Regions from separate parts of the Pseudoalteromonas sp. SiA1 genome, predicted to be linked through region 1. Evidence: predicted binding sites of a transcription regulator. Region 1 holds the regulator's gene; each other region holds the start of a gene.
What was found. Region 1 encodes MetJ, which represses methionine synthesis genes. Its sites were predicted from a motif close to TAGACGTCTAGACGTCTA; they were not measured.
Positions count from the first base shown of each region.

Region 1 (11,016 bases):
GGGACAAACTTTATGGGTACGCTGTCTTTGTTGTTTTCATGTTGTTTAACACGCTCTAAATACGTATCCCATAAGCTTGTTTGTTCAGCTTGTAATTTAGCAAAATATTGCCAGCTGAACAGCCCGCTGTTATGGCCATCGTCAAACTCTAAACGTAACGCGTAATGCCCTACCGGCGTAATGGTTTTAATGCCCACTGCTTGTTTATTTAGTACTAACTTCATAGGCTCAGATCCATGGCCTTGAACCTCTGCTGAGGGAGAGTGTACCCGTAAAAACTCAGCGCTAAATATAACTTCAGAGTTATCATCAAAATAAACATCTAAATTTTTACTCACACTATGATAGTGCACTTTTGTAACTTGTTTCATCGTCATCTCGCTTACAAAAAAGCCTCCATATTGGAGGCTTTTAGTATAACTGTTTGTGTTTTCAATTAAAGAATAAAACGACTTAAGTCTTCATCTTCAACTAGCGCACCTAAGTGTTTTTCAACGTAGGCGGCATCGATAACAAGGCTTGAACCCGCTTTTTCAGAAGCGTCATATGAAATCTCTTCCATTAGCCTTTCCATAACTGTATGAAGGCGACGCGCACCGATATTTTCGGTTTTTTCGTTTACTTGCCATGCTGCCTTAGCAATACGCTCAATTGCGTCGTCGCTAAATTCAATAGCGACTTGCTCTGTTTTGAGTAGCTCGCGTTGTTGCTCAGTAAGTGACGCGTGTGGCTCAGTTAATATACGTTTAAAGTCATCGGCTGTGAGTGCTTCAAGTTCAACACGAATAGGTAAACGGCCTTGTAACTCAGGGATCATGTCTGATGGTTTAGACATTTGGAATGCGCCTGAGGCAATAAACAACATGTGGTCAGTTTTTACCATGCCGTGCTTAGTATTAACGGTAGAGCCTTCAATAAGCGGAAGTAAATCACGTTGTACACCTTCACGACTTACATCTGGGCCTGAGGCTTCACCACGTTTACAAATTTTGTCTATTTCATCAATAAACACAATGCCGTTTTGCTCTACTGCAAAAATGGCCTGTTCTTTTAATTCTTCAGGATTAACCAGTTTACCGGCTTCTTCTTCAGTAAGTAACTTAAACGCTTCTTTAATTTTAAGCTTACGCTTAGTGCGTTTATCACCACCCATGTTTTGAAACATTCCCTGTAACTGGTTGGTCATTTCTTCCATACCAGGAGGAGCCATAATTTCAATATTAGGTTGAGCTTGGGCTAAATCAATATCAATTTCTTTGTCATCTAATTGGCCTTCGCGTAACTTTTTACGAAACGATTGGCGTGTCGATGAATTTTCATCGCGCTGAACTTCACCGTATTGATCTTTCGCTGGAGGCAGTAATACATCTAATATACGTTCTTCAGCCGCTTCTTCAGCGCGATGTTTGAACTTTTTAGTTTGTTGCTCTCGTGTCATTTTAATTGAAACATCAACTAAATCACGGATGATAGTTTCAACTTCTTTACCGACATAACCTACTTCTGTAAATTTAGTGGCTTCAACTTTAATAAAAGGTGCGTTGGCAAGCTTTGCTAAACGACGAGCAATCTCAGTTTTACCTACACCCGTAGGGCCAATCATTAAGATATTTTTTGGCGTTACTTCTGCGCGTAAGTCTTCGTTTAACTGCATACGGCGCCAGCGATTACGAAGGGCAATAGCAACCGCTTTTTTCGCTTTAGCTTGGCCAATAATATGTTGGTCTAGCTCATGAACAATTTCTCTTGGGGTCATATCAGACATAGCGAGTTCCTATTACAATTCTTCGATAGTTTGGAAGTTATTCGTAAATACACAGATGTTGCCAGCAATTGTTAGACTTTTCTCTACAATTTCACGAGCACTTAAGTCGGTATTTTCTAATAAGGCGGTTGCAGCTGATTGCGCAAAGTTACCGCCGCTGCCAATTGCGATTAGGTCGTTTTCTGGTTGCACCACGTCACCGTTGCCGGTGATAATTAGCGAAGCTGTTTCATCAGCAACAGCAAGTAAAGCTTCAAGTTTACGAAGGGCACGATCGCTACGCCAATCTTTAGCCATTTCTACAGCAGCTTTAGTGAGGTTACCTTGGTGCATTTCTAGTTTGCTTTCAAAACGTTCGAAAAGAGTAAAGGCATCAGCAGTGCCGCCAGCAAACCCAGCGATAACTTTGCCATTATAAAGGCGTCGAACTTTTCGGGCATTGCCCTTCATTACTGTGTTACCAAGAGATACTTGGCCGTCACCACCAATAACAACTTTGTCATCACGGCGTACACTTACGATTGTAGTCATGTTATTCCTCATCATCGCGCTGCAAGAGGCAGCGCGTAAAAAACGATTATGAAGAGGTTATATGGGTGAATGGTTTAAAATCAAGTCCAGCCCCAAATTCCGCAGCCGACAATATTAATTCGTTTAAGTTTGTTCTTGTCACTTTCTGCATGACGCTTGGTTTCATAAGGCCCTAAACGCACTTTGTACCAAATACCATTGCTGCCTGTGGTTTTTTTGATTTCTGAAATTAATCCTGCAAACGCTATTTTAGCTTTTAAGGTTTCAGCTTGCTGATGGGTTCTAAATGAACCACATTGCATGACATAAGGGCCTTTTTGTTCAAGTTCTTTTACTTCAACCTGAATCTCATGCTCTTTAATTTCTTTAATAAATTTAGGTGGCCGCGGTTTAGCTATTTCTACTTGTTTTTCGGGTGTTGGATTTGCTTGCTTTTCAACAAGCTCTGGATCGGCATTGTTTTTAACAAACCAGAGTCCGTATGCAAAACCACCGATTAGTAACAAGGCAATAATGATTAACAAAAACGGGAAGGGTTTTTTAGCCGGCTCTTGTTTAGTGTTTTTTCTATTTTTTGGTTTTTTATTAATATAATCGTGCTGTGCCATGGTGTTATATGTGGCCTTACCTAAATCATGTCTGTAGGGTCTACGTCTAAACTCCAGCGAACTTTTTGTGCAAGTTTGCTAGTGCTGAGATAATCAACCATTTGCGCGAGATACTGATGTAGTATGCGTCGATCTTGCGCTTGAATATGTAATTGAAAACGATACATTCCCGCAATTTTTTCTAAAGGCGCGGGGATCGGTCCGAGCAATTGTATACCAGATACCCCATTGACAGGAACCAAATCCGTTAGAAAGTCGACGACTTGCTTTATGTTATGCCCTTGTGCGCGAACAATTGCCATACTCGTAATAGGTGGCAACTGTGCATCACTTCGCTCAGTGAGTGCAAAGCGGGCAAAATCTTGATAGCCATTATTAACTAAGTCTTGTAATAGCGGGTGCTCAGGAAAGTGCGTTTGTAATAATACTTCACCGGGTTCGCCAGAACGTCCCGCGCGTCCTGCAACTTGAGTTACTAATTGTGCTAAATGCTCAGTAGCCCTAAAGTCACACGAATACAAACCACTATCGACATCTAAAATAAGTACTAGGCTAACATCAGCAAAATGGTGGCCTTTTGCCAGCATTTGCGTACCAACTAAAATACGTGCGCCGCCTTGGTTTATTTCATCCAGTGCTTTTTCAAGGCTACCTTTACGCCGAGTTGAGTCACGGTCGATACGGCTGATCGGGGTGTCTGCAAATTCACTACTTAAAAACTCTTCTATTTGCTCGGTGCCTTTGCCGTTAGGAAAGATTTGCGTACTACCACAGTCAGGGCATTGATGTGGTACATGATATTGATCGCCACAATGGTGGCAAATCATTTGGCCTATTGCCTTATGAAAAGTCGCACTGGTGCTGCAGCGGTTACATTCACTCAACCAACCACATTCATGACAAATCAAGGTAGGAGAAAACCCACGGCGATTTAAAAATACCATCACCTGCTTTCCCCTATTCAGGTGCTGGCGCATTATTGCAAGACTGGCATGTGCAATACCGGCTCGATCAGGCTGACCTTTCATGTCGAGCAGCTTAAACTGATTATCGGTGGCGGTTTGTGCGCGCTCACTTAATGTAAGCAACTGGTATTTGTTATTAATAGCTTTATGCAGTGTTTCTAGTGCTGGCGTAGCGCTACCCAAAATAAGTGGAATTTGATGCTGATAGGCACGATACGCAGCTAAATCACGGGCATGGTAGCGTAAAGTGTCTTGTTGTTTAAATGAGGCATCATGCTCCTCATCAACCACAATCATCCCAAGCTTTAAAAATGGCAGAAAAATACTCGAACGGGTGCCTATAACAATGGCACAACTGCCTTTTTCGCAAAAACGCCATGTTTGTAGACGTTCGTTATCGGTTAATGCCGAGTGCCATAGCATAATAGGGGTGTCAGGAAAGCGACGTCTAAAACGATTGACCGTTTGAGGCGTTAGCCCGATTTCAGGAACGAGCACTAACGCCTGTTCGCCACGTTTTAATACTTCTTCTAGGCATTGCAGGTAAACTTCGGTTTTTCCGCTGCCAGTGACACCTTCTAGCAAAAAGCTATTAAACCCCGTACTTTGATTAATTGCAGTGCAGACAATAGCTTGCTCTTTATTCAAACGAGGCTTGCTGCCAACCGTTGGCGAGGTATGTTGCCATTGATTATCGTGCTCAATGGTTTGAATTATTAGCTCTTTATCTAAAAGGGTATCAATGGTTTTTTTATTAAACCCGAGGGCTTTGAGTTCGGTTAATGATGATTTACCGGATGCTGATAATTGCTTAAGCAAATTAAGCTGTGTTTTAGCTTTTAAAGACGGTAAAAGTGCCCCCTTTTCGCTTAATGTCACCATGTTTATACTGGTTTTATCAGGGCACTCACCTTGGCGCAGTGCACTGGGCAATGCAATATGAATAGTTTCACCGAGTGGATAGCAATAATAACGCGCTGTAAATTTCAGTAGCTCTAAATGCTGCGCAGATAACACCGGTGAGTCGTCAATAACTTCAATAATAGATTTTATTTTGCCTTCGGGGACTGCTGTTTCCGCTTTTAAGCTAAGAATAACCGCTACTTTACGTTGATTGCCAAAAGGGACTAACACGCGCATACCAGGCTGTAATTGAGTCAGCGGTACTAATTGCTCATCCACTTTATAATCAAAGGTGCGAGGCAAGGGGACTTTTATTGCAACTTCAGCAAAACGCATAACAACTCAACCAATTAACGTAATGGTTTAATGTACTAAAAATAGCATTAAAAGCCTACCGACAAATCAGTAATGAATAGGTGTTTGCCGACTTTTTAGCAAAAAGGGTAATTAAAGCTTGTGTGCGTGCGGGTTGTTGGATAAAATTCGCGACCAATAAATTTGTTTTAACGACGTATGGTGCCAGACTTCGGGTTTGGAGAGCGATGCGGCCTTAACTAGAGGTTCCTATGAAAGAAGGTATTCACCCTAAGTACGAAGTAATTTCTGCAACTTGTTCATGCGGAAACAAATTCGAAACTCGTTCTACTCTGTGTAAAGACATTCACTTAGACGTATGTTCTGCGTGTCACCCGTTTTACACTGGTAAGCAAAAGATTTTAGACACTGGCGGCCGTGTTGATCGCTTCAACAAGCGCTTCGGTGCACTTAGCAGCAAAAAATAATTTTTTGTTTCTATGTAAAAAAAGCACCTTAGGGTGCTTTTTTTGTGGCCAAAATTTACTTTCCTACCTGCTTTCTTAGCAATTTTGTATTTATTTTTTTTGCATAACTATTTCCTGTTCTTATTCTGAGTATGCATAAACATTTGCAGACAAAACAGCCAATATTCTCTATATTTTTATTTGTTAAACTTTAAAGATGGTACTCAAATGCAGGTAACGTGAGGTTATTTGTGTTTAAAGTTAAATAAAATTCGGTATTTCACTATTTTAATTTAAGACTAAAAAATACGCTTTATAAAAATAGAACAAGGGCAAAAAGTACCTGTGTTTTTCATTTTTATGACGAATTTATATTTTAAAAATGTCAGGATAATCTAGGGAAGTTGCTGATAAATCACTTAAAATTAACAGTTCTAGCATATAACAGGATAGACCTGATATTGCTTGGAATTTAAAAATAATAAAGGTATCGTAGATTAAAACTACCTCTCACTTTAACTTAAATTGCAGGATATAATCGCGTTATGTCAGATTTTCGTGAACAAGCACTACATTACCATGCCCATCCCGTTCCAGGTAAAATCAGTATTGAGCTGACCAAGCCCGCTGAGACGGTTAAAGACCTCGCGCTCGCATACAGCCCCGGTGTCGCAGAACCTGTTCGTGAAATTGCCGCTGATCCAGCAAATGCCTACAAATATACTGGTAAAGGAAATATGGTTGCGGTTATTACTAACGGCACCGCAATTTTAGGCTTAGGTAATTTAGGTCCACTGGCTTCAAAACCCGTTATGGAAGGTAAAGCGCTACTATTTAAGCGTTTTGCAGGGTTAGACTCTATAGATATTGAAGTTAAGCACCGTACTACCGAAGACTTTATTAACACGGTGGCTAATATTGCCGACACTTTTGGTGGAATTAATTTAGAAGATATTAAAGCGCCCGAGTGTTTTGAAATAGAAAAAGCGCTTATAGAGCGTTGTAGCATTCCTGTTTTTCATGATGATCAGCATGGTACGGCTATTGTAACGGCTGCGGGTATGCTAAACGCGCTGGAAGTACAGGGCAAAGCAATTGAAGATGCAATTATTGTATGTTTAGGTGCCGGCGCTGCAGCTGTTGCCTGTATGGAGCTTTTAATTAAATGTGGCGCGTTGCGTGAACATATTTATATGTTAGATCGCAAAGGAGTTATTCATACGCGTCGTGATGACTTGAATGAATATAAGCAATTATTTGCAAACAATACCGATAAACGTACTTTACAAGATGTAATTGAAGATGCCGATGTGTTTGTGGGTGTATCGGGCCCTAATTTATTAGCCCCTGAAGATTTAAAATTAATGGCTGATAGACCCGTGGTATTTGCTTGTTCAAACCCCGATCCTGAAATCGATCCGCAATTAGCACACGCTGCACGTAACGATTTAATTATGGCTACAGGTCGCTCTGATTATCCGAATCAAGTTAATAACGTATTGTGTTTTCCGTTTATTTTCCGTGGTGCGTTAGATGTACGTGCCAGTGAAATAAACGACGAGATGAAAATTGCTGCTGTAGAAGCAATTCGTAGTATTGCTAAAGAGCCCGTACCGACTGAAGTGCTTACTGCCGCAGGCATCGACAAATTAGAGTTTGGTGCTAAATATATTATACCAAAACCAATGGATCCACGTTTGTTACCACGTATAGCTAAAGCGGTTGCGCAGGCGGCGGTAGACTCTGGCGTTGCACAAATTGATATGCCAGAAAACTACATGGCGTAATTGTTAAGTATAAATTAGCGCAAAAAAAACCTCAGCATTTGCTGAGGTTTTTTTGTATAAAGACCCTTCTAGTCTTCATTTAAAATAGGCACTTCTAGTCCCATTTCTTGCATTATTTTCTTCACTTCTTCAGGTACTTTTTCTGCGTTATCTTTACGCAAATCATCATCATTAGGCAGCGGTTGCCCGGTAAACGCATGCAAAAACGCTTCGCATAAAAGCTCGCTATTTGTTGCATGACGTAAGTTGTTTATTTGACGACGAGTACGTTCATCAGTTAATACTTTTAATACATTTAGCGGGATCGAAACGGTGATCTTCTTTACTTGTTCGGATTTTTTCCCGTGTTCTGCGTATGGGTGAATATATTCACCATTCCATTTAGCCATAAGATGTATCGTTGCCTCAGATTATAAATTGCTCACACAGCATCAAAGCGTGTAAATATGCGTGAAATTCTATCGGTTTAAAAAAGATAGTCAAATACTAGTTATTTAGCTATCTAGACATTTAAATGTTTTGACATCTTAAATTGCATGCGCTACCTTTTAGACGTCTAAACATCCAAATTAGTAAAGGTAGCGAAAATGAGTGAAAAAAATAAGGCAACAATTGCTGTTCGTAGTGGAATAGAAGCCGACAAACAGCATGGTGCGGTTGTTCCACCGCTTTATTTATCAACAACTTACTCATTTGCTGACTTTGATACAAAGCGTCAATATGATTATGGCCGCAGTGGTAACCCTAATCGTGACATTTTGGCTGAGGCGCTCACGGAGCTTGAAGGTGGCGCTAAAGGCATTATTACCGCAACAGGCATGGCAGCCGTTCACCTAACAACACAATTACTTAATAGTGACGATACGTTAGTGATCCCTCATGACTGTTATGGTGGCAGCTATCGCTTATTTACTTCGCTAGAAAAGCGCGGCTTATTAAAACTAGAAGTGGTCGATTTTACCAAAAGCGACAGTTTGACACGCATCCTTGCTATTAAACCTAAGCTGATTTGGATTGAAACACCTAGCAATCCTATTTTACGCTTAACAGATATTAAAGCGGTAACTGATACAGCTAAACAGTGTGGTGCACTGGTTGCCGCCGACAACACATTTTTATCGCCAGCATTACAAAACCCGATTAAGTTTGGCGCTGATATTGTGGTGCACTCAACCACAAAATATATCAATGGCCATTCAGACGTTGTTGGTGGCGCGGTTATCGCAGCGACTGCTGAGTTAGGTGAAGAGTTAGCGTGGTGGGCAAATAACATTGGCATCACCGGCGCGCCATTTGATAGCTATTTAACGCTCAGAGGCTTACGTACTTTAAACGTGCGTTTAAGGCAACACCAAGAAAGTGCACTCGCCATTGCACAGTATTTAGAACGCTCCCAGTTTGTTGCCCAAGTTTACTACCCAGGTCTTGAATCACACCCTCAACATGCGCTAGCTAAGGCGCAGCAGCTTGGCTTTGGTGCTATGGTTAGCTTTGATATAAAAGGCGATATAAACGATGCTGCAGCGTTTTTAACGCGCTTAAATGAATTTAGCTTAGCGGAATCATTAGGTGGAGTAGAAAGTTTAATTTGTCACCCTGCGACTATGACCCACGCCGGCATGGACGCAACCGCGCGTGCAGAAGCCGGAGTAGGCGACACGCTTATTCGTATTTCGGTGGGTATTGAAGATGTAAATGATTTACTCGCTGACTTAGACAGGGTATTTAATTTGGTGCGCCCAGGACAAGCCGATCCCGGCCTATCGGCAAAAAGTGGTGCTAGTGAATCATTTGGTTCAGCAAAGTTAAACGCGGCGCATCCGGCGTTATGGTAGTGCATACCAATCTTCAAAATACAAAACATAAATGCGAGTCGGTATTAATATGGTAAATCAGGTTCATAAATTTGGTGGTTCGAGTTTAAGCTCAGCGGATCGCTTTAAAAGTGTCGCAAATATTATTTTAACTCATGCTCAAGCTGGGGATTGTGTGGTGGTATCGGCTGCCGGTAAAACCACCGATACCTTAGTTAAACTGTGGCAAAGCTATCAACAGCAAGACACTCAAGCTATTGCTGATATTGTATTGCTATTGAGTAACCATCAAATAGCTCTGATTGAGCAATTATTAATAGCTAACGCTAAGCACCATGCGCTTGATTTACTTGAAACTGAGCTCAGTATTATTACCAAGCAGGCTAAGCAAGGAACATTAGCTGAAGCTGCGTTATTAGCACATGGTGAATTGTGGTCTGCAAGGTTACTAAGCGCTTACTTAGAACAGCTTAACGTTAGCGCTTGTGCCCATGACGCTAGGCAGTTATTTACGTTAGATGCCGGACAGCTGCAGCATGCTAATAATCAGCAGCAGTGCTTAAAAGCCATACAGACGAGTAAAATTAATGTAGTTACGGGGTTTATTGCGGCTGATTTACATGGTGAAACAGTGACCTTAGGGCGAAATGGCAGTGATTACAGTGCCACTTTATTAGCGCGGTATTGCAATGCTAAAAAAGTCTCTATTTGGACTGACACTCAAGGTGTTTTTAGTACTGATCCGCGTAAGGTTGCTAATGCGGTTAAGTATGCGCGAGTGTGCCGTGATCAAGCTAATTTATTAGCGAGGTTAGGTAATCCAGTATTACACGCTAAAACATTATCGCCATTAAAAGATACCGATATAGAATTAGTTGTTCGCAGTAGTTACGATCCTCAAGGCAGTCATACCGAAATAGTTAAACTAGGAATGAGTAAACAAAAACGCTTTTTAACCACAGTAAATAATGTGGATTTACTCATTGTTGATGATCTGAGTGAAGGCGAAGTAGCACATGTTAGCCAACTTATTCAGCATAGTTTGCATCACTTTGAACACGAAGGCGAAATCTACTTACTAGTCCCTGCGTCAGCGACACATCAGGTGGCTAATTATTTTGCTGGCCGCGCCAATATTAGTGAGTCAAACTTAAATGGGGTGGCGATTATTGCACCTGATCAAGAGGTAGCGCCGCTTGGTAAGCAAAGTGAAGCCTTATTACAAACACAATCTATCCAGCCTCGGTTTACCCATTACGGTGAGGGATATACGTTACTATTAACCGATCAAGTACTTGAAAGTGATGTGCTGAGCCTGTTACATGACAAGCTCATTAATAAAGCACAAGAAATAGCTTTAATTATTGCAGGACTTGGTAATGTAGGTGCTGAGTTTATGCGCCAATTACCTGCTCAACTAGCACGCTTATCAACTGATTTTAACGTCAAGTTAGTAGCGCTTTTACGCTCAGAGCGGATGCTGGTGAATGCTAATGGATTAGTCTGTGAAAGCTGGCAACTTCAATGGGAAAACCATGCAAGCTCCTATAGACAAGCCGATTTATTGTCATACATAGATACTCTTGAGTATGAACATAAAATAGTGATCGACATTACCGCCAGTGAACATTTTAGTCAGCTTTATAGTAAGTTAGCTGAATTAAACTGCCATCTAATTAGTGCTAATAAATACGCGGGAACCGCGTCGCTTTCGTGGTATCAAACACTACGTGAAAGCCTTGCTCAACGTGGCTTACATTGGCGTTATAATGCAAGTGTAGGGGCCGGACTACCGATTAATTTTGCCTTGGCTGATTTACAAAATAGTGGCGATAAAATAACGCGAATAGAAGGCGTGTTTTCAGGCACGCTGTCATGGTTA
Region 1 covers NZ_CP076084.1:323,462-334,477, forward strand. The annotation lists gene KK487_RS01470 (gamma-butyrobetaine hydroxylase family protein) at 1-371, opposite strand, end outside; gene hslU (ATP-dependent protease ATPase subunit HslU) at 437-1,765, opposite strand; gene hslV (ATP-dependent protease subunit HslV) at 1,778-2,296, opposite strand; gene KK487_RS01485 (SPOR domain-containing protein) at 2,377-2,904, opposite strand; gene priA (primosomal protein N') at 2,925-5,108, opposite strand; gene rpmE (50S ribosomal protein L31) at 5,339-5,554, shown strand; gene KK487_RS01500 (malic enzyme-like NAD(P)-binding protein) at 6,079-7,320, shown strand; gene metJ (met regulon transcriptional regulator MetJ) at 7,389-7,709, opposite strand; gene metB (cystathionine gamma-synthase) at 7,908-9,155, shown strand; gene metL (bifunctional aspartate kinase/homoserine dehydrogenase II) at 9,205-11,016, shown strand, end outside.

Region 2 (11,016 bases), 1.1 Mb from region 1:
GACTACCAGCTTATTGTTGAACATATGGAGCCTGCAGGCGAAGGGCAACTTAAGCAAGAGTTTGACGCGCTAAAAATGCGTTTGGCTGCAGAGGGCTTATTTAGCTCCGCTTATAAAAAACCCCTACCCCAAAACATTAATCGCATAGGGGTGATCACCTCACCTACAGGCGCCGCAATCAAAGATATTTTAACTGTTTTAAAGCGTCGTGCGCCGCAATTAGAAGTGGTTATTTACCCTGCGATGGTGCAAGGCAAAGAAGCGCATGGCCATTTAATCAAGCAAATAGAGCTGGCAAATTTACGTAATGAGGTCGATGTTATCATACTCGGGCGCGGTGGTGGTTCATTAGAGGATTTATGGTGCTTTAACCATGAACACCTTGCTCGCGCTATTTATCAAAGCGCACTACCCATTGTGAGCGCTGTTGGCCATGAAATAGATACCACAATTAGCGATTATGTTGCTGATGTACGCGCAGCAACTCCTTCTGCAGCCGCAGAGCTCGTAAGCCCCAATACACAAGAGCTACATAATAGGGTTAATCAGTTAATTAATCGTTTAGCGAATGCATTTAAACACGACATTGCCGATAAACGCGCACTAGCCATACAATTGCAGCATCGCCTTAATTTATGCCACCCGCGCAATCAGCTAAACCAAAAATCACAACGCTTAGATGAGTTGAGTATTGCACTGCAACAGGCAATGCGTCAGCGTTTATATCAACAAGAACGCGTGTTAGCTAATTTAACACCCAGACTAATGCGCCAATCACCAGATAAAAAGCTAGCAAATGCAAACCATCAGTTAGCACAGCTCCATGCAAGGCTAAATCAAGCGATGCAGCAGCAACTACAACACGCAAATAATACGCTTGCCTTACAAGCAAGTCGGCTTGATTCGGTCAGCCCCCTTAATGTATTAGCGCGTGGTTATAGCATAACGAAAACAGCGCAAAATAAAGTGGTTAAATCAGTGGAAGATGTAAAAGTGGGTGATGTGTTGATCACTGAGTTAGTAGATGGCCAGGTTATTTCAAAGGTAGAAGCTTAGCCATATTGCTAAGCGCTAGCCTTGCGTACTTACGGTAAACTCAATACGGGCATCGTTAGATTGAGATGCACTGAGTGTAAATTGCTGCCACCAAGGTTCAAGGTGAAGCTTATCGTTTAGCTCGCGCCATAATTTAGCTCCATAATTAACGGCATGTTGATTTATGGTAAGCTCAAACTTACAAATTGTTTGCTTACACTTTAGCGCTGTAAGCTCAGCGCTATCTGCAAACTCATTAATAATTAAAAAGTCAGTTAACGCGACTTCAAGCTCGTAACTCCATTCGAGATTATCAGCCTCTTGCTCAAACTGTATTGCGAGCTCATCATCAAGCTCTACACTTTCTAATTGATTTAACTTTAGCTGTTGTTGAGACTGCTTAAGCTGGATTGATTTTTTTTCAAGCCGCTGATTAAGCTCAACCACATGTTGTGCTAGCTGAGTTTGTTGATCAGCCACTTGGGCTTTATTGACCTGCACTAGGCCTTGCAAAGTAGTTGGCTGATTATTGACTTGAGTGTTAGCCGAAGAGATTACAGCTTGTTTGGGCGCTGAGGAAACACGAGTGGAATCTTTAAAAAACAAAAAGTAACCACTTGCTAACGCCACGCCTGAAGAAAAACAGAGCAGCATAGCCACAAAGTTACTTTTATATATCATTTCTAGGTACTCAAAAATTAAAGCATTGCACTGGTGTGCGATTCGTTTTCTGGCTCGGGATATTCTAAAAAGTTTTGGTTCATACTTTCTGCCGGGCACTCACAATCAGGGCGACCAATAATTTTTGCAGGTACGCCAACAGCAGTTGTGTGAGGCGGCACAGGGCTTAATACCACTGAACCTGCGCCAATACGTGCGCCCTCGCCCACTTCAATATTACCCAACACTTTAGCGCCCGCGCCAATAAGTACGCCCGCTCTGATTTTAGGGTGGCGATCGCCTTGCTCGTTACCCGTACCACCTAATGTAACCGATTGTAATATAGATACATTATCTTCAATTACGGCGGTTTCACCTATAACAATACCGGTGGCATGGTCAAACATGATGCCTTGGCCTACTTTACAAGCAGGGTGAATATCAACCCCAAACACCTCTGAGGTACGACTTTGAATAAAGCGCGCAAGCTCTTTACGGTTTTGTTGCCATAAGCAGTTAGCTAAGCGGTGTGCTTGTATCGCGTGAAACCCTTTTAAATTTAAAATCACAGTAAGGTAGGTTTCGGCCGCAGGGTCACGATCTTTTACTGCTTTAATATCATGAGCAACATGTGTCAGCATGCGGTCACACTTTACAAAAGCTTGGTCAAACAGCTCACGGATTGTAAAAGCAGAAACCACAGCATCAGCTAGCTTGTTAGCAACAATAAAACTCAATGCCGACCCTAAGCACTCATGATTTAAAATACACGAATACACATGGCTCGCTAAAAGGGGTTCACGAGTTACTACTTCATTTGCTTCACTACGAAGCTGTTGCCAAATTTCATGACGCATAATACTGCCTTAAGTTATTACAAAGAGCCTACCGCCAATTCTAACGGATTTAGCCGCCTAGGTGTTAATCCCTTCGTTATTTGTTCTGGTTATTATATATAACTAGTTAAATTTCATTTTTAGACTACTTTTTCAAAGCCATACTATATGACAGCTAGGCAGGTTTAACCATTTGTGCAAAAATAAAATAAGTTAATAAAAATCAGTAAATAACAACATATGACAGCACGTGTGTCATGTGCCAAAATAGCCACTGGCGTACTGCTGACGGCGTAAAAAATAATAATAAACGCTAAATTAGCATCATCAACTCAACAAGGATAACGATGATGAAAAACGACATATTAAATACAAAAAAATTAGGCTATAAATTTTACTTTCAAGATGGCGATAACCAAATAGCCTGTTTTGGAAGCTACTTTACAGGTAAAGAAGAAGTCTATATTAACGATGACTTAGTTAGCAGCAGGCGCAGTGTTAATATAAAAAGCTCACACACATTTGATTTTGAAAATTCGCAGTACCAAGTGAAATTTGACATGCTCAATATACTCACAGGACGACTTGAGTGCACTCTATACAAAGATCAAGAAGTGCTTGCCAAGCAAGTTCAAAGTAGTCTTCCTAGCGATCCTAAAAAAGCGGCTTTTTTTATTCTAGGCTGCGCGTTAGGTGGTGCAGTATTTGGCTATACCACTGCAACAGCCGTAGAGCTAATTGTAGGGAAACTTTAACATGCAATTAAACCCTACAACGGTAAAGTCGCTCAGGCACACATTCGATTGGACACAACAACAGCTTGCCGATGCCTGCGATGTAAGCTTGCGAACCATTCAACGAGTAGAAAAAGAAGGTGCAGCCTCAAAAGAAACCACCATGGCCTTATGTGCGGTATTTGAAGTACGCCAAGGTGAGCTTATTAAGCTTGATGAAAACAACCAAAATGATGCCAATAACAGTCCATCTAAAAGTTTTATTGCTGGTTTAGTCATTAGCTCTGTTATTAGTTTTGCTCTTGGTGCAGCCTCAGTACTTTTAGTAAGTAACTAGTATTTACAACCTAAAATATAAAAATGCCCCAATGCTTACTGCACAGGGGCATTTTTTAATACTTAAAAACTTTAATTATTGAAATACTTTATCCACCTTTACTACTTCAATATTTTTTGCAGGAATTGCCAGTTTATAATCAGCAATTACCTTATCTTCAGCCACTAACTCGGCAGGCTTATCGGTGTTATACACCATAGGCGAGGTTTGCATAGTTGCTAAACGTTTTTGCATATCTTCACCATCACCGGTAACAAACACATAGTGAATATTCTCAGTTTGTAGGTTATCTTTAATCACTCGATTTACATCGTCAACAGTCAATGTTTTCAGTTTGCTTGTGACGTAGTTTACAAAACTATCGGTGTTATAAAACTCGCTATCTAGCGCATAACCTAACTGGCGATTTTGACTAGCAACCATTTGTGGCACAAAGTTAATTAAAAAGTTACGTGTGGCTTCAAAATCGGCCTCAGTCATACCATTTTTAATCAACTTATCCAGCTCAAATAATGCGGTACGGGTTGCAAAGTGCGCATCGTTGTTTGAGCGCAGTGGACGCAGCCACACCTGGAATATTTGCTCAGAGCGCCCTAAGTTTGCATCTGGCTTAGTTTGAAACATACCACGAGGGAAGTATTCAATGTAGGCGTAATCACCGTAATTCATGCCACGCGTTTGACGAATACGTTCGTACAAGTAACTGTTAGAACTGCGATGCTCACCAAAGTACGAGCGCACTAACCACAATGCGGTCCAGTCTTCGCTGCTACGAATGGTATCAATAGGGAACCCGAACGACACAGCCGTTGATTGCGCTGACTTTTCAACAATCGTTGCATGATGACCTTTAAGTACTGGCGCATCAGGGATTGTTAAGCGACTTTGCTCACCTTTAGGGAGCGTCGCTAAATCAGTTAACATTTGTGCTTTGAGTTTTTCAGGCACGGCACCAATTAAACCCACAGTAAGTTTAGCTTGTGTAAGTTCAGCATTATAAAACGCTTTAACATCATCAAGGGTCAGCGCTTCTAAGTCAGATAAGTCACCGTAGTTATAGCTTTCATAAGGGTGGCCTTTATAAAGCACACTGTAGAGGACTTCTTTACCCAACTCTTCATCATTAGAGGCTCTTAAACCCGATTTAATGCCATCGATCATTTCTTTTTTCAGACGCTTAAAGTCATCTTCTCTAAAGCCTGGGTTTAGCAGCTGCTCACTCACTAAGGCATACCACTGAGCTGCATTATCTTTATGAATACGCCCTTGGAACGACAGCATTTCTTTATCTATTTGATAACCAAAGCTACCCGCCAGCGGGTACATTGCCTTTTTAATATCTTTGTAACTCATTGAGGTTGAGCCACCTTGCGCCAGCATTGCGGCAGTGAGCGCTGCAACCCCTTTTTTACCCTGCGGATCAGCAGCGGCACCGGTATTAAATAATAAATTAATATCGATTAACGGCGAGCTATTAGTTTTATCCAGCACCTTAAAGATAGGTTTACTCGGTGCTTGCTGATATTTTGCTACCAAGGCATTTAAGTCGCTTTCTTGTTCAAAACCTGGGGCTTTATCAAGTGCCGACATAGTAATTGTGGTGCGAGCATTATCAACAAAGTACTTATTGGCAACGGCTCTAATATCTTCGCTAGTGATATTGTCTGCCGATTTATACAGTTGGTTAATTACCTCAGGATCGCGCTCAAAATGCATATAGCTGGCAAGTGTAGAGGCAATTGCTTGCGACGAATCTAAACCATTTATAAAGCTGTATTTAAGGTTAGACTTTAAATCGCTAAGTTTTTGGCTATCAACCAACTCGGTACGCGCTTTGGCATACGTACGGTTTATAGCATCACGCACTGTGGCTAAATCATCGGCATTTTCAACTTTTACAAATACATGCAGTAACCCTGGATCTTTAGTTTCTGGGTTATAAGTAAACATTTGACTCGCGATTTGCTTTTCAACTACCAGTTCTTGGTAAATATCTGAATTGCTCGAAAAATAAAGCTGCGACAGTAAATCTAATGCGGCTCTGTCTTTTTTCTGAGGCTCCCATGCAGCCCCTTTATACGACACAAGTAACCAATGGCCAGGTAATCCCTCGTTTTGCTCATGCACATATTTTGGCGCTTGCTGAGTTGGCTCTTTTGGAATATCAGCAACATAGTCGCCTTTTTGCCAATTACCCCAGTGTTTTTTAACCATCGCCATGGTCTCTTTTGGATCAACATCACCAACAATCACAAGCGATACATATTCAGGCTTATAAAACTTATCAAAAAATTCTTTACCGTAGGCCATTTGATCTGGCATGGCTTCAATATCTTCAAAAAAGCCCATAGTAGTGTGTTTATAGGTATGTTTATCGAACGCTTCTTGGCGTACCGCACTTAATAATTTACGAATTGGACTGGCGTTATTTTTTAAGTACTCGCCTTTAACGGTAAGCGCTTCGGTTCTAAATTGTTCTTCGGTGTAGCTTAAGTTTTGAAAAATATCAGCTTCAATTTCAAGTACTTTATCAAGATGCTGTTTTGAAAAATTTAAGTGGTAGTTAGTGTAATCGTTAGTTGTGTAGGCGCGGTTATCAACTCCAGAATTTTTTAAAATATCTGAATACACATCTTGCGGAAACTTTTCAGACCCTTTAAACATCATGTGTTCAAAAAAGTGAGCAAAACCAGTTTTACCTGCTTCCACTTCATTACGCGAGCCAACAGATACAGGTATTTGTAGCGATACTACATCTGGGTAATCGGTTTTAACTACCATCACACGTAGGCCGTTATCTAGCTCTTCTATTAGGTAATCTTGTGAAAAAACACGCTCATCTGCTTTATTAACTTGTTCTTGTTGAGCTGCTGTTTGCGTGTTTTGACTTTGCTGCATAGCACAACCTGTTAAGGCCAGCGATACCGCTAGGCTAGTTGCCAATAATTTAAATTTCATTGTTATCCCTTTTTAAATTGAGCAATTTTTAAAACATTTACCAAACTAAGTATGCCGTAAAGTAATTAAATATAAGAGCCCTAAGCCTATTAATTATGTAAACAACTGTGTCAGTTATTAACTATGAAAATAATTCACGTTAGTTGAGAAACTTTCAACAAATAAATCTATCTAGACGTCTAAATGGCTGCTATATTAAATCCATCATCACAAATTAAGCTGGAATGGGGATTATGGCTTTATCACTTCAAGAAAAAATACAGGACACCAACCAAGGTGTTTACCTAATTGGCACAACACCGCCAAAAATTGGGACTGATAAAGCGCAATTAAAAGTCATTGCCGAAAAGTTATTAGGCCGTTTACACGAAATTGAATATGACGGTGTGATTATTTATGACATTCAAGATGAAAGCAGCCGTACAGAGCAAGCGCGTCCATTTGCATTTAAGCAAACAGTTGATCCGCGCGAGTACAGTCAACTCTTACGAGGCTTATCTGATCTTGATGTCATTACTTATAAAAGTGTAGCTCAGCGCGGTGTGAGTGAGTTTAAAACGTGGTTAGATGAAACCAAAAATGACTACGATTTAAAAAACGTGGTGTTAGTGGGCAGCCCATCATCAGCGGGTGATATAAAGCTGAGCTTACCGAATGCCTACAAAACTCTGGCAGAGCAGTCAGAAGACTTCTTTTTAGGTGGCGTAACCATTGCTGAGCGCCATGCCAATAAGCGCAACGAGCACCAACGCTTAATAGAAAAAACGGCACAAGGATGCCAGTTTTTTATCTCTCAAGCCGTTTACAATGCACAAGCAACCATAGATTTAATAACTAGTTATGCGCGCACATGCAAAGCACAAGGCCTGACACCTAATAGGATTATATTAACCTTTACGCCTTGTGGTGGTGAAAAAACCTTGGAGTTTATGCAATGGCTAGGTATCTCAGTACCAGAGGCAACTAAATGGCGCATGCTTGATTCGGAAAATACATTAAGTGAATCGGTGCGTATTTGTCGCGAAAACCTCGACTCAATTTTAAAAAGCTGTGCCCACTTAGGTGTGCCACTGGGTTTAAATATTGAAAGCTTAACCAACCGTAAAGAAGAAATAGACGCATCTATTAACTTATACCGTTTATTAAAAGCAACAATGGAACTCAACCTTGCGGAGAAACTAATAGCTTAATTACGGGGTTCGAGGTTCGAGGTTCGAGGTTCGGGGTTCGGGGTTCGGGGTTCGGGGTTCGGGGTTCGGGGTTCGGGGTTCGGGGTTCGGGGTTCGGGGTTCGGGGTTCGGGGTTCGGGGTTCGGGGTTCGGGGTTCGGGGTTCGGGGTTCGGGGTTCGGGGTTCGGGCAACAATGATAAGCGAAATAAAATAAGCTAGTTCAAGTAGTTATCTTCGTTTATTTTAATAAGTACTAACTTGATCTGTCAGGACTTTATCAAATCTGAATGTCGCATTTTTGCCATGAGCGGATAAAAAGTGAATTTGAAAGCCTGTTTGGTGGCGCCTTCGGCTTAACCAACCTACATTTTGACGTAGGTCGGATAAGTGGCGGAGCCACGCCATCCGACAAAAATAATGAATTTACCAGAAACAATCTAATTTACCACGTTAGCGATATATAACTGCTTTATACTGTAAGTTAAACCACTCTATACCGACTATCGGCTGAGTGCCATGGGCGGTCATTGGTAACGCCCGGCTCACCGAGCAAATTTTTGATGGCGACTTTTGTGCGTCTTTTGCACAAAAGGTGACAGCGGAAATTTGTCCGATGCAGCCGATTGTTAGAGCTGGTATTTGGCATAATAGTTCTTTAGAGTTTCAAACTGGTTTTGAGAAACCTCATCAAGCTCTACGCCTGATACCAGCTCATTGAATTTTTTTAAATCAGGCGCGACTTCAAAACTATGAGTGCCCATGGCCTCACGGGATGTCACTGAAAACCGCTCATTACCGGCGCGTTCGATATTACCAGACAGCTCTGAGACCATATCCCATGCATGAATATTGAGATAACTTGCCTTTGACTTCTCTAGATCTTGCCCATCCAGTCCGATTTTACTTTGTAGCTCGGCAAGCTGATCATAGACATCATGGCTTTTATTGAATGCACCATCTGAAAACCTTCCTGCTTTAGCTAAAGCAAATAGATTTGTTTTAATAAGAGGTTTAGCTACCTCCTTTAGGTTCTCAATTGTGGCATTTGCTTCGTCTACAGCTTCTCTTAATTTTGCTTCGAAGCCAGCCCCTTTAAACTCTGAAAATTTATCTAGATTGGCAAAAGCCAGAAAAACTCCGCTGGCCGCAACCGCTATTCCCATTTCAGCAGCCATCCCCTTAAGGCCAAATAAAAATACGGATACAATTAATACGATAAAGCCGACAATATTCAAAAATATGTTCATTATTCCTCTCGGAGCTTGTAGCTCTAACTTTTAAATAAGGGGCGCAGGCATGTGGGGCATAATGGCGAAGCCGCCCCGCATGTATGCGTCCCAGCCCGCGCAGCGGGCGTACTTAATTTTTTTGTTATGTGCCAGCACACTCTCTACTACCGCCATAACTTTACTGTGCCCAATAAATAAAACGTACCATAAATACAGCAAATAATTGAGCTGACTAACCAAAAGGTTATTGAATTTTGGTGTACCACAGGGTCTGAAGTTAGAAAGGGACCAGCTAAGCCTGCGATACCACGCAACAAATAGATGGCAGTAATTAAAGTTAAACAGGTTTTTAGTAGTGGCAACTTGATGATGATACCTGCACCAGAAAATGCATATAAGCCCCAGCCAGTAAGAAATGAAGCAATTGCTAAAGTTACAATTGTTGGGTACGGGTCGCCCTGAGCTGCGAGTTGAGCCATACGTTGACCAGCACCAAAAAAAAGATACCAATCAGAGCCGCCGAAAATACAACCAATATGAAGTAATGCAGCCAGGATACTTAAACTGCCAGCGATTATTAGTTGATTATTCTTGTGCATTCAAATTCCTTTTGGCACATAACAATTTAATAGTGCGCTCGTCGCGCATATTTCTACCGACTCCACGCTCATTTATCTACTTTATATAGTTTTAACAAATTACCTAAGGTATTACTATCACTAAGTTTTCTAAAACTTTAAAGAAAAGTTAAATAGAACAATATGCGCGCATCGCTCATTTTCATGAATATATGCGCAAAGAACAGTTTAACAAATCAATTAACGACGATATTTAGCCAATATCAATGACCGCTTCTCGCTCTTAGCTGCCTGTTAGGTGAAGCCCTAAGCTTTTATTTACGTCTTCTATTTGGCGCTCTTTGCCCTGTAATACGTTTTTTATCGCGATCTTTACGCGCTTTGTTAGTGTTTTTGCGGTTATCTTTAGGCGGCTTATTTAAGTCGGGCTCATAGCCTTCAAGCCATTGTGGTGTTAAGCGGGTATCAAGCAGTACTTCAATTTCTTCAAGCAGCCATTGCTCATCTAAGCTCACTAGCGACATAGCAAGGCCTTGCTCGCCAGCTCGTCCTGTACGGCCAATACGGTGTACATAATCTTCAGCTATGTATGGTAATTCAAAGTTAATTACATATTTAAGTGCCGGTATTTCTAAACCGCGCGCTGCTACATCGGTGGCCACTAGAACACGTGTACTGCCTTCTTTGAAGTTATGAAGAGCGCGGTCGCGAGCACCTTGTGATTTATCACCATGAATAGATTCGGTTTTTAAACCATCTTTACACATTTCTTTGGCAAGCTTATCGGCCATTTGTTTTGTGCGGGTGAATATAAGCACTTGGCGCCAGTTTTTCATGCCAATCATGTGCGATACCAGCTCGCGCTTTCTGTCTTCATCAACTGCGTAAATAACTTGTTCAACCTCTACAGCAGCAGAGTTGCGCTTATCGACTTCAATAAGCTCAGGGTCTTTGAGCAATTTTTTACTTAGCTCAAAAACACTGTCATCAAAGGTCGCGGAAAACAGTAAGGTTTGACGATCGCCTGGGATATGACGCAGTATTCGTCTAATTTCGTCAATAAAACCCATATCCAGCATACGGTCTGCTTCATCAAATACCAAAGAGTCCACGCTTGAAAGCACCACACTGCCCTTCACTATATGATCAAGTAAGCGCCCTGGCGTTGCCACTATTACTTGTGCTGTTTTAAGTGCTTTGATTTGTGGACCAATACTTGCGCCACCATAAGCAAGTGCACCTTTTATATCTGTACCTTGTGCGTATTTTTCAAAGCTTGCAAATACTTGCTGAGCAAGCTCCCTAGTGGGCGTTAAAATAACCACACGGGCAATGCCTGGTTCGTCTTTTTTAGCGGTATTTAAAAGCTTATGTAATAGCGGCAAAACAAAAGCGGCTGTTTTACCGGTGCCAGTTTGAGCGCTGCCCATCACGTCTTTGCCCGCTAAAATTGGCGGTATCGTTTTGTGCTGAATGGCG
Region 2 covers NZ_CP076084.1:2,583,400-2,594,415, forward strand. The annotation lists gene xseA (exodeoxyribonuclease VII large subunit) at 1-1,056, shown strand, start outside; gene KK487_RS12015 (hypothetical protein) at 1,072-1,716, opposite strand; gene cysE (serine O-acetyltransferase) at 1,734-2,552, opposite strand; gene KK487_RS12025 (hypothetical protein) at 2,879-3,286, shown strand; gene KK487_RS12030 (helix-turn-helix transcriptional regulator) at 3,288-3,602, shown strand; gene KK487_RS12035 (M16 family metallopeptidase) at 3,678-6,560, opposite strand; gene KK487_RS12040 (methylenetetrahydrofolate reductase) at 6,794-7,750, shown strand; gene KK487_RS12045 (hypothetical protein) at 8,357-8,977, opposite strand; gene KK487_RS12050 (hypothetical protein) at 9,124-9,558, opposite strand; gene KK487_RS12055 (DEAD/DEAH box helicase) at 9,852-11,016, opposite strand, start outside.
Region 2: a site for MetJ is predicted at 6,733-6,750, ahead of KK487_RS12040 (methylenetetrahydrofolate reductase). Genes of this name have one in related genera too.

Region 3 (11,016 bases), 1.1 Mb from region 1:
TAGCTGGCCCGCAAACATTAGTGCATATTGTTGATGCACTGTTACATATTGATACCAACGATGGTCAAGTGCGTACGCTGCGTGCTAATAAAAACCGCTTTGGTGATATAGATACTGTGGGCATTTTTAAAATGTGTGAACGCGGTATGCTCAGTGTGGATAACCCCAGCGAAATTTTCTTATCCGGTTCAACCACTGAATCACCGGGGTCGACGATTACCTGTATTCGTAAAGGTAATCGTAATTTACTACTCGAAATTCAATGTTTAACCACTGAAACAGAAGCAGAATTTCCACAGCGAGTATGTGTTGGTTTAAATATGAACCGGATTAAAATGCTCACTGGTATTTTACGTAAACACACTAAAACTAAAATATTTCACGATACGTTTTTTAATATTGTGGGTGGTCTAAAAATTGATGAATCAGAAACCTGTATTGATTTAGCGCTTGTTACTGCACTTTTAAGTAGTTTGAACGAGTTTGTTGTACCTCGAACCACCTGTATTATGGGGGAGCTAAGTTTAAACGGTGATGTGCGTCCAATCGACAGTGGTGTACCCCGTGTTAAAGAAGCGGCGCAACATGGGTTTACTGAAATATTTATCCCATTTCGTAACTACCATAAATCGATGGAAGGGCTGGGTGCTAAAATAACGCCAGTTAAAACAGTGCACGAGCTACTGAGTTTAATTAACTAGCAAACAAAAAGTGCTTAACGATGCATGTTCTCAATGTTAGTCTTGCTTAAAGCCACTTATATAAAGAGTTTAATAAGGAAATGACATGAAAAAATTAGTGATTGCAGCCGCGATTATTGCTGCAGGTGTGGGTGGCGTGAGCTATGCAAACTATGTTGCAACACAAGAGGTACGTGCTGAGGTTGATAAACAGTTGGCCTTGGTCAGCGAACAAACAGGTGCTACTTTTAACTACGCAGAGCTATCGGCGAGTGTTATTTCAAACAGTGTTGCCATTAGTAATATTGAAGTGACTAGCCCTGAGGGCGATAAAATTGCCACGGTTGAGCATGTTGAAGTGACAGGTTACGAAACCGATAAAATATCGCCACATACTGCTTTTACGTTAAAAAACTTTCAATTTGATAAAAGCTTTGTCGATACACTTCCTGCAGATACAAATACACAACTTGCCTCAGCCAGTTATGATTTACACTCTTCATTAGATTACGATGAGCAATCAGGTAACAGTGATATTGTTGTTAAGCTGCAAGCTAATGATATTGCCAGTATTGATATGGACATGGGGCTTGCTAATTCTAAAGCGCTCATGGACGCTTCACTTGAAATCAGTAAGGCTCAACAAGCTGCAGGCAGTACGCCACTTACTTATGAGCAAGAGTTACAGCAGCAAACAATGATTATGCAAGCAATGAGTAAGCTAGAGCCACGTAATGTTAGCTTAGTTATTAATAACCAAGGTGATCTTAAAGGCTTATTAGAAAGTGAGCTAGCAAAGCAAGGTATGACGTTAGAGCAAATGCAAACAATGCTTGATCAACAGCTTCAACAAGCACCTGTGACCGAAGAAATAGCCAAGGCGTTAACTGATTTTGCTAAAGGACTAAATTCGTTTAGTGTGTCAGCAAAACTGCCTGAAGGTAAAACTATGATGGAAGTGAATCAGCAACTAATGATGTTAGCAGGGCAACCCGAAGAGCTGGTTAAGTTTATAAATTTAGAAGTTAAAGGCAAATAACAGCGGTAAGTTATAAGCCGTCAGGATTCAATTTAAAACAAAAAAGCCGTACTTGATTATTCAAGTACGGCTTTTATTATTTTAGCTGATAGTTAGTGAAGAATACGCGCTCTAATTGTGCCTTCAACTGCACTAAGTTCTTTAAGTGCGACTTCTGAGTGATCTGTGTCTACATCAATAACCACGTAGCCAATTGCTTCATCCGTTTGTAAGTACTGCGCGGCAATATTAATACCGTGCTGAGCAAACGCTTGGTTAATTTGCGTTAGCACGCCAGGGCGGTTGTGATGCACGTGTAACAAGCGGCTGCGATTAGCAAGCTCTGGCAATGATACTTCAGGGAAGTTAACCGCAGTAATAGTTGAGCCGTTATCTGAGTACTTAGCGAGTTTACCCGCTACTTCAATACCAATGTTCTCTTGTGCTTCTTGAGTAGAACCACCTATATGCGGCGTTAAAATAACGTTGTCGAATTCACGCAGTGGCGAGATAAATTCTTCATCGTTAGATTTAGGTTCAACTGGGAATACGTCAATTGCTGCGCCGCTGAGTTTTTTCTCTGTTAGCGCTTCTGCTAGGGCGTCAATATCAACGACAGTACCACGTGAAGCGTTAATTAAAATAGAGCCTTGCTTCATTACCGCCAATTCAGCCGTGCCAATCAGGTTTTTAGTTTGCGGTGTTTCAGGTACGTGCAAGCTAATAATATCAGCGCGTTGCAATAGCTGCGTTAAGTTATGTACTTGTGTCGCATTACCTAAAGACAGTTTGTCTTCAATGTCGTAATACTCCACGTTCATACCAATATTTTCAGCCATAATGCCCAACTGAGTACCAATGTGACCGTAGCCAATAATACCTAAGGTTTTACCGCGCGCTTCAAACGAGCCATTGGCTGTTTTTAACCAGCCACCACGGTGCGCAGCGGCATTTCGCTGTGGAATACCACGTAATAAAAGCAGTATTTCACCTAGTACAAGCTCAGCTACAGAGCGAGTATTTGAAAACGGGGCATTAAATACTGCAATACCGCGTTCACGTGCTGCGTTTAAATCTACTTGGTTGGTACCAATACAAAAACAACCGATAGCAACCAGTTTTTCAGCTGCATTTAATACCGATTCATTAATATGAGTACGAGAACGCAGCCCCACAAAGTGCACATCTTTAATGCGCTCAATAAGCTCGTCCTCAGGTAGCGATGTTTTAACGTAGTCGATATTGCTATAACCGTTACGTTTTAGCGTTTCTACAGCGCTTTGATGAACACCTTCAAGCAAGAGAATTTTAATTTTGTCTTTTGCTAACGATACCTTACTCATAACCATATCCTATTTAATTTGTGGCCCATTTTTTGTGCCGATAATCACTTTATCAGCACCGCGCTCTGCAAATAGGCCGTTGGTGACTACGCCAACAATTTGATTTATTTGTGTTTCAAGCTGTTTAGCATGGGTAATTTTTAAATTATGTACATCTAAAATAACGTTGCCGTTATCGGTTACAACACCTTGGCGATACACAGGATCACCGCCAAGTTTTAATAATTCGCGGGCAACATAGCTGCGCGCCATCGGAATAACTTCAACTGGCAGCGGGAAATCCCCTAAGATATCGACTAGTTTGGTGTCATCAACAATACACACAAACTGTTTAGCCACTGCCGCGACTATTTTTTCACGGGTGAGCGCTGCACCACCGCCTTTAATCATTTCGTTTAGAGCGTTAATTTCATCTGCGCCATCAACGTATACATCCAGAGCATCAACATCATTTAGCTCAAATACTTCTATACCAAGTTCTTTTAAACGTGCTGTAGACGCTTCTGAACTAGATACTGCACCAACGATGGTGTCTTTTACTGTGCCTAAAGCATCAATAAAATGATTAACGGTTGAGCCTGTACCAACACCCACTATGGTGTTTTCTTTTACAAACTCCAGTGCAGCCCATGCAGCTGCTTTTTTTAATTCATCTTGTGTCATTGCTATGTGCTCATTTATGTCAAAAATAGACTGTTAGTTTACAAGATTAATTGTTACCAACAGTAGGTTTTATTGGGTGTAATAATAGTTTTAAGAGGCACATCCCACGATTCAATTGGGAGCTTATCCACTTGTTGGCATTCGTGTGCTAGGCCAATAAGTTGTGGTTGCTGCCAGTTTTCTTCGTGTAAACGTGCCAAGGTTCTATCGTAAAACCCACCCCCCATTCCAAGGCGATTACCAAATTTATCAAATGCAACAAGTGGCATAAGTAGATAATCAAGCGCTGGCAATGGGCATATTTGAGAGCAGTTCAGCTTAGGCTCCAAGATACCATAGCGGTTTGCTCTCATGGGTGAGTTTTTTTCATATCGTTGAAATAGTAAATTAGCCCCGTTGAAAGGGTGAATTACAGGTAAGTAAACATGCTGTTCAATGCTCCATAATTCATTAATTAACAATGAGGTATCTAATTCGCCATCATTGCTTAAATAAATGGCGATATGTTTTTTTTTAGCTGTTTTTTGGCTTTTTATATATTGAATAAAATTCAATTTAAGCGAGTGGGCCGCTATTTCTTGCTGGTTTTTTGATAGATTATTCCGTGCTTTACGAATATCGAGTCTTATTTGTGCGCGATTATTGCTCATTAAATAACTAAACCATGATTAAAAAGAGAATAAATTAGGAAATAATAAGTACACAGCAAGCACAATAAGTAATATTACAACTGTGGCAATCAGTGAATATAAAACAAGGTTACTGCGTTTTTTGGGTGTTGTAGAGAGTGGCTCATCTAGCATTAAATCGTCATCTTGCCATGGTTCGTCATTTTCATCAGGCAGTGATAACTCAACCTCGGGGAGACGTTGCTCAAGATCCTCAAGTTTCTCTTCAAGACGAATTAAGCTACTAGTAATGTAATCTAGGGCATCAAATAAGCGCTGATCTCGCTGGCTGTCGTGCGCTTTTTGAGAAGTAGCTTGTGTAGGGGCTGTTTGCTGAAGTTTGCTTTTGATCCCCAGCGTTGAAAGTAACTTAGCTTGCTTAAGGGCTTTCTCTTTGTTGCTAGGAGCAAACAGCGGCTTGCCATTAAAAAATGCCGCCACCTTTTCAGGTGAGGTTTTTAGTTTTTCTGTCAGTGCATTGGTCACTGCTTGGCTGTCTGCGCCTTCTGCAAGTCCTACAAATATAACACGAAAATTGTCGGCCATTTTTTATCCCTAACACGCTTTATTGTATAAGCAGAGTATATACCTAAAATGTTAAACAGTTCGAGACTGTTTTATGACTAACTTAATACACATAGCAAAACGGCCCTAAAAAGGGCCGTTTTAATATTAGCTAGGTGGCTTACAGGCCAGCTGCTGCGCGAAGTACGTCTGCTTTATCTGTGCGTTCCCATGGGAATTCATCACGGCCAAAGTGGCCGTAAGCCGCTGTTGGAAGATAAATAGGGCGCTCAAGATCAAGCATTTGAATTAGGCCGTAAGGGCGTAAGTCAAAGTGTTCACGAATAAGTTCGATTAAACGCGCTTCTTCTAATTTACCTGTGCCAAATGTTTCAACACTGATAGATGTTGGCTCTGCAACACCAATAGCATAAGACACCTGAAGTTCACACTTGTCAGCAAGGCCAGCAGCAACAATGTTTTTAGCAACATAACGTGCAGCATAAGCCGCTGAGCGGTCAACTTTTGATGGATCTTTACCAGAGAAAGCACCACCACCGTGACGAGCCATGCCACCGTAAGTATCTACAATGATTTTACGACCAGTTAAACCACAGTCACCCATTGGTCCACCAATTACAAAACGACCAGTTGGGTTAATAAAGAATTTAGTGGCACTAGTAATAAGCTCAGCAGGAAGTACTGGCTTAATGATAGTTTCCATTACCGCTTCTACTAAATCACTTTGCGATACATCTTCGCTGTGCTGAGTAGAAAGTACAACGGCATCAATGCCTACAGGCTTGCCATTTTCGTATGCAAACGTAACCTGTGATTTTGCATCTGGACGCAACCAGTTAAGCTCGCCGCTCTTACGTACTTGTGCTTGGCGTTGTACTAAACGGTGAGAATAAGTAATTGGAGCAGGCATTAATACTTCTGTTTCGTTACATGCGTAACCAAACATTAGGCCTTGGTCGCCAGCGCCTTGCTCTTCAGGGCTTGTACGGTCAACACCTTGGTTAATGTCAGGAGACTGTTTACCAATCGTGTTTAAAATTGCACACGAATCGGCATCAAAGCCCATGTCTGAATGTGTGTAACCAATTTCACGTACTGTTTTACGTGTAATTTCTTCGATATCAACCCATGCGCTAGTCGTGATTTCACCACCAACCATAACCATACCGGTTTTAACGTAAGTTTCACACGCTACACGGGCATGAGAGTCTTGCTCTAGGATAGCATCAAGTACCGCATCAGAAATTTGATCGGCGATTTTATCCGGATGACCTTCAGAAACAGATTCAGAAGTAAATAAATGTTTTGCCATTGTAATTATGCTCACAAATATTGCGCTTCACAAACGTCGGTATTAGCGCTAAAAAATTAAGGCGCGTATTTTATCTAAAACAAATGAACTTGCATAGTTTTTTTACGCCTAGACGTCTAAATAAAATATCTAATAGTAAATGGTTCTTAAAAAATATTCATAATGCCCTATTTTTATGGGTTTTTAATTGCACACAGCCCCCACAATAAGTAAGAATGGGGATAAATAAATACCCGCGCAAATACATATAAAGGTAGGAGAATTCATGCCATCTCGCAAAGAACTTGCAAATGCTATTCGCGTCTTGTCAATGGACGCAGTACAAAAGGCCAAATCTGGTCACCCTGGAGCCCCTATGGGCATGGCTGATATCGCAGAAGTATTATGGCGCGATTATCTAAAACATAACCCAACAAATCCAGAGTGGGCTGACCGAGATCGATTTATACTCTCAAATGGTCACGGTTCAATGCTAATTTATTCTCTACTGCATTTAAGTGGTTATGACTTGCCACTGGACGAAATTAAAAACTTCCGCCAAATGCATTCTAAAACACCAGGCCATCCAGAATATGGATACGCGCCAGGAATTGAGACCACTACGGGCCCATTAGGTCAAGGGATCACAAATGCGGTAGGTATGGCGATTGCTGAAAAAGCATTAGCAGCGCAGTTTAACCGTGAAGGCCACGACATTGTTGATCACCACACGTATGCGTTTATGGGTGATGGCTGTTTAATGGAAGGCATTTCTCATGAAGCATGCTCACTAGCCGGGACATTAGGCCTAGGCAAGTTAGTGGCATTTTGGGATGACAACGGCATTTCAATCGACGGTGAAGTTGAAGGTTGGTTTAGTGATGATACCCCAGCACGTTTTAAAGCATACGGCTGGCATGTAATTAGTGACGTTGATGGCCATGATAGCGATGCAGTAAGTGCAGCAATTGCAGAAGCTAAAAGCGTGACTGATAAGCCAACACTAATTTGTTGTAAAACTATTATTGGTTACGGCTCACCTAATAAATCAGGTAGCCACGATTGTCACGGTGCACCGCTAGGTGATGACGAAATTAAAGCGTCTCGCGAGTTTTTAGGTTGGACGGGCGATGCATTTGAAATCCCTGAAGATATTTATGCACAGTGGGATAACAAAGAAAAAGGCCAACAGCTTGAAGCAAGCTGGGACGAAAAATTTGCCGCATACGAAAAAGCATACCCAGAGCTAGCAGCAGAATACAAACGCCGTACACATTCAGAATTACCAGCTGACTGGGCTGAAAAATCACAAGCGTACATTGAAGAGCTGCAAGCAAACCCAGCAAACCCAGCATCACGTAAAGCGTCGCAAAATGCATTAAATGCGTTTGGCCCGTTACTACCTGAATTTATGGGTGGCTCTGCCGATTTAGCGGGTTCAAACTTAACAATTTGGGATGGCTCTAAAGGCTTAACTGCTGATGATGCAAGTGGTAACTACATTTACTACGGTGTACGTGAGTTTGGTATGTCGGCCATTATGAACGGTATTGCACTGCATAAAGGCTTTATTCCTTACGGCGCAACGTTCTTAATGTTTATGGAATACGCACGCAACGCGGTACGTATGGCTGCATTAATGAAGCAACCAAGCATTTTTGTATACACGCACGATTCAATCGGTTTAGGTGAAGATGGTCCAACTCACCAACCAGTTGAGCAAATTGCCAGCATGCGTTTAACGCCTAACCTATACAACTGGCGCCCATGTGACCAAGTTGAGTCAGCAATTGCATGGCAACAAGCTATTGAACGTAAAGACGGTCCTACATCTTTAATCTTTACTCGCCAAGGCTTAGAGCAACAAGCTCGTGATGCCCAGCAATTAAGCGATGTTAAAAAGGGTGGTTATATCCTAAGTTGTGACGGCAACCCAGAGCTTATTTTGATTGCAACGGGTTCTGAAGTACAGCTAGCGCAAGACTCTGCGAAAGAGCTACGTGCACAGGGTAAAAAGGTACGTGTTGTATCTATGCCGTGTACCGATGCGTTTGAAGATCAATCGCCTGAGTACAAAGAAAGCGTATTACCAGCAAGCGTTTCGCGTCGCGTAGCGATTGAAGCCGGTATTGCTGATTACTGGTACAAGTATGTAGGCCTAAATGGCGCAGTAGTTGGTATGACCACCTTTGGTGAGTCGGCACCGGCAAACGAGCTATTTGAGTTCTTCGGCTTTACGGTAGAAAATGTAGTTAACAAAGCAAACGCATTGTTTTAATTAATTACTTTAGTGTTTTAAAAGCCCGCGCTGTGTAAACAGGGCGGGCTTTTTTATGAGTTGTACTTTTATCACTTCTCTAAAGCGTAGTGTCTCATCGCCCTCTTTGTGCACAAATCATTAAAAATTAATTTGGACAAAGAGAAGCGAATGAGAAGAAAATGAGGTAATACAAAACCCAAATTATAAAAAATAGTTGTTTGATCACTTCTCTAAAGCGCAGCGTCTTTTAGTTCTCTTTGTCCATAAATCACTAAAAGTACTGTTCGAAACTCGTAGCCCGTTGCTCGAAGCATATCTCTCTATAAAGTCGTTCTTTTTTAACCTTTTGGATTTTAGATGAGTAATTTTCACAGCACTTAACTTGCAAGGTTTTTATGTATCAGGCACTGTGGGGGTAACAAAATTATAAATTAACAACAGGAGTTAACATGCCAAAGTTCGATAACGTTAGTGTGGTTAAAAAAGCCAATGTGTACTTTGATGGCAAAGTATCAAGCCGTACTGTGCTTTTAGGTAACGGTGAAGCAAAAACCTTGGGTTTTATGCAACCCGGTGAATTTGAGTTTAATACTAACCAAAAAGAGTGCATGGAGTTGTTAGCAGGGCAGTGGGATGTATTACTACCTGGTGAAAGCGAGTGGAAAACATTTAATGCGGGCGAGTCATTTAATGTTGATGCTAATGTGAGCTTTCATGTAAAAGTAAGTGATTTTGCAGATTATTGTTGTTCATACACCGATTAATTTGTTGGTTGATTAAATTATCAACACCTCTAAAGGCCGCTTCAAAGCGGCTTTTTGCATACTTAATGCTAAATGAATGATCTAAATCAGGTGGGGTAATAAATAATTGCGTAATTTTCATTTTTTCTCTTGTGTTAATTCGTTTAGCCCCCAATACTAACTATGAGGTAACAAATAAAAGGATACCCTATGAAAATTAATCTTTCTGGTCACCATGTTGACGTTACTGATTCTATTAAAGAACACATTAACGAAAAGTTCTCAAAAGTCGCGAGCCATTTTCCATCATTGATATCTCTAGATATTATTCTTTCAAAAGAGCATCATAAGTTCCAAGCAGAAATTAGCACAAATTATGAAGGTGCGCGTATATCGGTAAAAGGGGAAAACGAAGTTATGTATCCTGCTATTTCCAGCGCAGCTAAAAAACTCGATGCCGCACTAAAGCATCGTAAAGGGCAAATAAAAGCGAACTTACATGAAAAGCCTGTAAGTACCACACCAGAAATAGCACATGAAATCATCCAAGAGATGGATTTAAATTAATAACTAACAGCGTGTTATTTTAAAAAGAGCCTAAGGGCTCTTTTTTATTGCCTGTAAATTAGGTAAGTTATGCATTCACACAGTTTATTAATGATAAAAATTAATAATAAAAGCACATAACACACCAAATTTGAGAAGTTAATGCAGTACACACAAAACACATGGAAGTCTCGGTTAGGGGCGCTCGGCCCAGGTATTTTAATGGCAACCGCTGCCATTGGTGGCTCACACTTGGTGGCCTCTACTCAAGCAGGCGCATTATTTGGCTGGCAGCTATTTTGGCTTATTGTGGTGGTTAACGTTTTAAAGTACCCGTTTTTTCGTTTTGGTATGGAATACACACTCGCCACCAAAAATAGTTTAGTAGAAGGGTATAAAAACCAAGGGCCTGGGTATTTTTACAGTTTTATTGCCCTGAATATTATCGCCGCTGTGGTAAATACTGCGGGCGTATTGCTGCTTACGGCGAGCTTATTACACTACGCATTACCTATTAGTATCCCTGTTACCTTATTGTGCTGGTTAATATTGGCTGTGTGTTTAATTATATTATTACTAGGGCACTTTAAAGCGCTCGATAACGTAGCAAAAGCTATTATGGGGCTACTTACTATAGCAACCATAACCGCATTAGTTATTGCTATAAATAACGGCCCAGTAGCGCCTGTAAACTACGTTGGCCCCTCACCGTATGAACTTGCCATGTTAGGCTTTATGGTTGCCTTAATGGGCTGGATGCCAGCGCCTATTGAAATATCGGCACTGAGCTCTTTATGGCTTAAAGAAAAACAAACTCAGCAAAGTGTGACTAAAAGCCAAGGTTTATTCGACTTTAATTTAGGTTATTGGTTAACCGCAGGGCTTGCGCTGGTATTTTTTAGTTTAGGCGCGTTAGTGCAATACGGGCAGAGTACAAATATAGAGCTAGGCGGCGTGGCGTTTGCTAAACAGCTGATTGATATGTACGCATCAACAATAGGCGAGTGGGCAAGGCCTTTGGTATCAGCTATCGCGTTTTTGTGTATGTTTGGCACCACACTCACCGTACTTGACGGTTACGCCCGCACACTTAACGAATCACACAAATTACTTGGTTTTAAGCAATCTAAACACAGCTTAAATACGTGGCTTATACTGCAAGCATTGGCCGGTATGGCGGTTATTTTATTTTTTAAATCAGCCCTTGGCCCTATGCTTACCTTTGCAATGACACTTGCTTTTGTAACCACCCCTGTTTTTGCATGGCTTAACTTCAGCC
Region 3 covers NZ_CP076084.1:2,554,192-2,565,207, reverse strand. The annotation lists gene radA (DNA repair protein RadA) at 1-701, shown strand, start outside; gene KK487_RS11935 (aq_1923 C-terminal domain) at 787-1,719, shown strand; gene serA (phosphoglycerate dehydrogenase) at 1,812-3,041, opposite strand; gene rpiA (ribose-5-phosphate isomerase RpiA) at 3,051-3,704, opposite strand; gene KK487_RS11920 (5-formyltetrahydrofolate cyclo-ligase) at 3,758-4,354, opposite strand; gene KK487_RS11915 (hypothetical protein) at 4,373-4,918, opposite strand; gene metK (methionine adenosyltransferase) at 5,058-6,209, opposite strand; gene tkt (transketolase) at 6,475-8,466, shown strand; gene ppnP (pyrimidine/purine nucleoside phosphorylase) at 8,898-9,212, shown strand; gene hpf (ribosome hibernation-promoting factor, HPF/YfiA family) at 9,402-9,758, shown strand; gene KK487_RS11890 (NRAMP family divalent metal transporter) at 9,900-11,016, shown strand, end outside.
Region 3: a site for MetJ is predicted at 6,311-6,328, ahead of metK (methionine adenosyltransferase). Genes of this name have one in related genera too.